Regions from separate parts of the Chromobacterium sp. HL1 genome, predicted to be linked through region 2. Evidence: predicted binding sites of a transcription regulator. Region 2 holds the regulator's gene; the other holds the start of a gene.
What was found. The regulator sigma-54, encoded in region 2, starts transcription at its own class of promoters, with help from an activator protein. The targets are predictions, from matches to a motif close to CTGGCACGCTTCATGCTT.
Positions count from the first base shown of each region.

Region 1: the regulator sigma-54 is predicted to act here: its motif matches at 1,599-1,616, upstream of AB1Z25_RS01180 (pilin).

Region 1 is NZ_CP162399.1:239,052-241,501, reverse strand. It holds gene AB1Z25_RS01185 (PglL family O-oligosaccharyltransferase) at 1-984, opposite strand, end outside; gene AB1Z25_RS01180 (pilin) at 1,044-1,514, opposite strand; gene AB1Z25_RS01175 (adenosylmethionine--8-amino-7-oxononanoate transaminase) at 1,760-2,450, shown strand, end outside.
Region 2 is NZ_CP162399.1:807,609-810,058, reverse strand. It holds gene lptB (LPS export ABC transporter ATP-binding protein) at 1-719, shown strand, start outside; gene AB1Z25_RS03715 (RNA polymerase factor sigma-54) at 723-2,144, shown strand; gene hpf (ribosome hibernation-promoting factor, HPF/YfiA family) at 2,212-2,450, shown strand, end outside.

The sequences.
Region 1 (2,450 bases), 570 kb from region 2:
CACAAACAACCAGCTCTCTGGCACCTTTGGCCACCCACCGTACGTTTCCAGCCATACAGAATGCCAAGAATAGCCTCCAAGTCCCACACCCCAAACAGGATGATCCAAAAAAACTTGCCAGGCTTTACTCCACTCAACCCTACGACGAGCCCCACCTCCCCCCTCACTTATTCTATCTAAACCACTATTCACATTAATAGGCAACCCAATACTCTGTAACAATTCTAAAATACCATGATTAAGAACCTGAAATACAAATATCAACAAAACAACAAAAACCAGTCCACAACACATCCGCCTTACACTTACACTCCCCCTATTACTCTTTAACCAAAAATACACAAGAATTATAAACCCAGTGGCATAAAGCAGTGGAAGTCTAGCTCCACTCCATGTAACAAGAAGTGCCAAGCATACAGTTGCGGGGACAAAGAAATAAATTCGCAAGGCCTTTACCCCAAACAGATAGCTTGCCGCAGCCATCCCCCAGCATAAAAACTGTGCAAACTGATTTCTTTGCCCAAAATTCCCCATAGCTTCAGGCTGACCTAGCGAGCTAAACAGAAATAAACCTTTAAAATACCAGGCAACTCCTAACACTTGAGAAAGCCCTATAATAGCCTGTAAAAGTGACGCTAAAAATATTGCGAATGCAAGCAGACTTACCAATTCACCTCTAGCCGCAGTCCCATAGCCACTCACAACCAGAGCAAGCCAAGCAAAAACAAAAAACATTGCGGAGAATAACGGAACAACCTCATTAACGCTAAACAAAAGCAATACAGAAAAAGCACAACACACCCCAAAAGCAACAGAAAGCCTATTTTCTTTTAAATCAACATCGCTAAGCAAAAAAAACAGACCAATCAAAAACAAGCAGGATGCATTAGTTAGCCAGTCAGGAGATACTGAAAAATGCCATGCATTAAAAAATGGCAAAACCACTGAAAACACTAAGAACAAGCTTGCGTATTTATGCCTCATCCCATGCGCCATATCAAATAAAAACGGACAGCAAAGCTGTCCGGAAATTTAATTATAAATTAACGACATTCTGGAGGCGAATAGCTAGCGGATAGAGTAGCCGCGGCCGGCGCACTTGTTTTACCAGAAGCATAACAAGTCCAAATAATTGGAGAGCTTGGAACCGTACTACCTGTGGCAGTACCTGCCAGAGCACTACCACTAGAAGTAGGAACAAGTGAAAGAGTATTAGAGCCAGAAGCTGCCACATTCGTGTTATAGGCAATATCAATACGCCCTGTCGTCACATCAATATTAATTGTATTGACACTCTTTGCACCAGATACAGAAGTATAGCCACTGCCAAAAGCCGAACCATTAGAAGCGTTCTCAGCAACAGCCAGTTTTGCGGCCGAAGCGAGAGTCAGGCCCTCAGTAACACGAGCACGAATCGTATAGTTTTGATAGGCAGGTATCGCGATAGCAGCCAAAATACCAATGATTGCGACAACGATCATCAGTTCAATCAGGGTAAAACCTTGCTGATTCAGTCTATTCATTGCAATCTCCATGAGCTTTCAGTAAGAGTCTGTACCTTCAAGCAAGCTTGCTGCACAGAACTACCCAACTAAACCTAGCAGAAAGCATGCCATAAGCAAATTCCTTGCTACAATTGGCGCTAACTAACAGCTCCATTTTCAATTTACGCCAACATGTGACTATTTTTGTCACATCTCCTAGGCTACAGATACCCCTATGTTAGGATTGCGTCCATCATCAAAATATTGATCTAGAAATGAATAACCAAACTTGGCTGCAGCGCAGCTTCAACACCGTCTGGCACCCCTGCACCCAGATGAAACGTCATGAGGCTTTGCCCATCGTGCCCATCGCCAGCGCCGACGGCGTCTGGCTGAGCGACTTCGACGGCAAGCGCTATCTGGACGGGGTCAGCTCCTGGTGGGTCAATCTGTTTGGCCATGGCCAGCCTCGGATCAAGCAGGCGATCAAGGATCAGCTGGACAAGCTCGAGCACGTGATGTTGGCAGGCTTTACGCATCAGCCCGTGGTGGAGCTGTCGGAACGTCTGGCCAAGCTCAGCGGCCTGGCCCACGTGTTCTATGGATCCGACGGCGCCAGCGCCACGGAAATTGCGCTCAAGATGAGCTTCCACTATTGGCGCAACCAGGGGCAAGCGGACAAAACACGTTTCATCAGTCTGGAAAACAGTTACCACGGCGAAACCGTCGGCGCCCTGGCCGTGACCGACGTTCCCTTGTTTTCCAACACCTATGCAGGCTTGCTGAAGCCGGGCCTGCGCGCGCCGTCTCCGGACGCCCGCCGCGCGCAGCACGGAGAAAGCGCGGCCGATGCCGCGCTCAGAGCGATCCAAGCGCTGGAAAGCCTGCTGGCCAAACACGCGGGGGAAGTGGCCGCCGTCATCGTGGAGCCCTTGGTTCAAGGCGCGGCCGGGATGGCGATGTACG
Region 2 (2,450 bases):
GCGTGCTCAAGGTGGAGCGCCTGCGCAAGCGCTTCAAGAAACGCACCGTGGTCAAGGACGTGGCGCTGGAAATCGCCAGCGGCGAAGTGGTGGGCCTGCTCGGCCCCAACGGCGCCGGCAAGACCACCAGCTTCTACATGATCGTCGGCCTGATCGGCGCCGACGACGGCGAGATTCGCCTGGACGATCAGGTGATCACCCACTACCCCATCCACCAGCGCGCGCGCCTGGGCCTCGGCTATCTGCCGCAGGAAGCCTCCATCTTCCGCCGCATGACGGTGGAGGAGAACATCGCCGCCATCCTGGAAGTGTCCGGCCTCAAAGGCAAGGAACTGGACAAGGAACTGGACCTGCTGCTGGACGACCTCAATATCGGCCACCTGCGCGACAGCAGCGCGCTGTCGCTGTCCGGCGGCGAACGCCGCCGCGTGGAGATCGCCCGCGTGCTGGCCACCCGGCCGCGCTTCATCCTGCTGGACGAACCCTTCGCCGGCGTCGATCCGATCGCGGTGATCGACATCCAGAAAATCATCTCCTTCCTGAAGGAACGCGGCATCGGCGTGCTGATCACCGACCACAATGTGCGTGAAACCCTGCGCATCTGCGACCGCGCCTACATCATCAGCGAAGGCTCGGTGCTCGCCTCCGGCGAGCCGGAAGAACTGGTCAACAACGAGAAGGTGCGCGAAGTTTACCTTGGCGAACACTTCCACCTGTAAGCGATGAAACAGACACTTCAGCTCAAGGTATCGCAGCAGCTGACCCTGACGCCGCAGCTGCAGCAATCGATCAAGCTGCTGCAGATGTCCACCCTCGACCTGCAGACCGAAGTCGAGCGCTTCTTGCTGGACAATCCCTTGCTGGAGCGCGGCGACGAAGCGCCGCAGGGCGAAGCGCCGGACGCCGCCGCCCAGGAACCGGAGGCCCCGGCGGAAAGCCGCGACGACGCCTCCGGCGACGACGGCGAACGCGGCGCGGAGACCGGCGAACTGAGCGACTGGGGCAGCGGCGGACGCCGCGGCGACGGCGACGACGAGCTGGACCCGATGCTGAACGTGCCCTGTCCTATCAGCCTGCGCGAGCACCTGCTGGCGCAGTTGGGCGAAGTGGCGCTGCCTACGCGCGATCAGGCCATCGTCCAGCTGCTGATTGAAGAGCTGGACGACGACGGCTATCTGGGCCAGACGCTGGAAGACATCGCCAGCCACCTGCCGCTGGAACTGGAAATCGAGGCCGACGAACTGATGATAGGCCTGCGCCTGCTGCAGCAGTTCGACCCGCCCGGCGTCGGCGCGCGCTCCTTGCCGGAAGCGCTGGCGCTGCAATTGCAGCGGCTGGACCCGGACGAGCCGCAGCGCGGCCTGGCGCTGGCCATCGTCCGCGACCACCTGGCCTTGCTGGGCAACCGCGACTACACCCGGCTGAAAAAACAGCTGGGCGTGGACGACGCCGCGCTGCGCGCCGCCCAGGCGCTGATCGCCCGCCTCAACCCCCGCCCCACCGCCGGTTTCGGCGCCAGCGACACCCAGTACGTGATCCCCGACGTCTCGGTCAGAAAACGCAAGGGACGCTGGGTGGCCGCCCTCAACGGCGGCGCCGTGCCTCGCTTGCGCGTCAACCAGATGTACGCGCGGCTGCTGGCGGAAAACCGCGGCGGCAACGGCGAAATGTCCTCGCGGCTGCAGGAGGCCAAATGGCTGGTGAAGAACATCCAGCAGCGATTTGACACTATCCTGAAAGTGGCGGAAGCTATCGTTGAACGGCAGCAATCGTTCTTTGAACACGGCGAAGTGGCCATGCGCCCGCTGATTCTGCGCGACATCGCGGACGAGCTGGGCCTGCATGAATCCACGGTGTCCCGGGTCACCACCCAGAAATACCTGCTCTGCCCGCGCGGCCTGTTCGAGCTCAAGTATTTCTTCGGCAGCGCGCTGGAAACCGACAGCGGCGGCGAGTGCTCCGCCACCGCGATCAAGGCCCACATCCGCAGCCTGATCGACGCCGAATCGCCGAGCAAACCGCTGTCCGACAGCGCCCTGGTCGAAGCGCTGGCCAAACAGGGAATACAAGTTGCCAGACGCACGATAGCCAAGTATCGTGAAGCCATGCAGATACCGCCGGTCAACCAGCGCAAGACGCTGTGACCCAGGCGGCGGAATACAGCGATCCGGCCGACCCGACCGGACTGTCAACACCAGAAGGAGCTAGGGTATGAACCTCAAAGTAACTGGACTGCATCTGGAAGTAACTCCCGCCCTGCGCGAATACGTTGAAACCAAAATGGAGCGCGTTACTCGACATGTCGACCATGTGATCGACATTTCCGTTACTCTGTCTGTTGATAAACTGGTGCAAAAGGCCGAAGTCAACGTGCATCTGTCCGGCAAGGACATCCACGTGGAAGCCACCGAATCCGATATGTACGCCGCCATCGATCTGTTGATCGACAA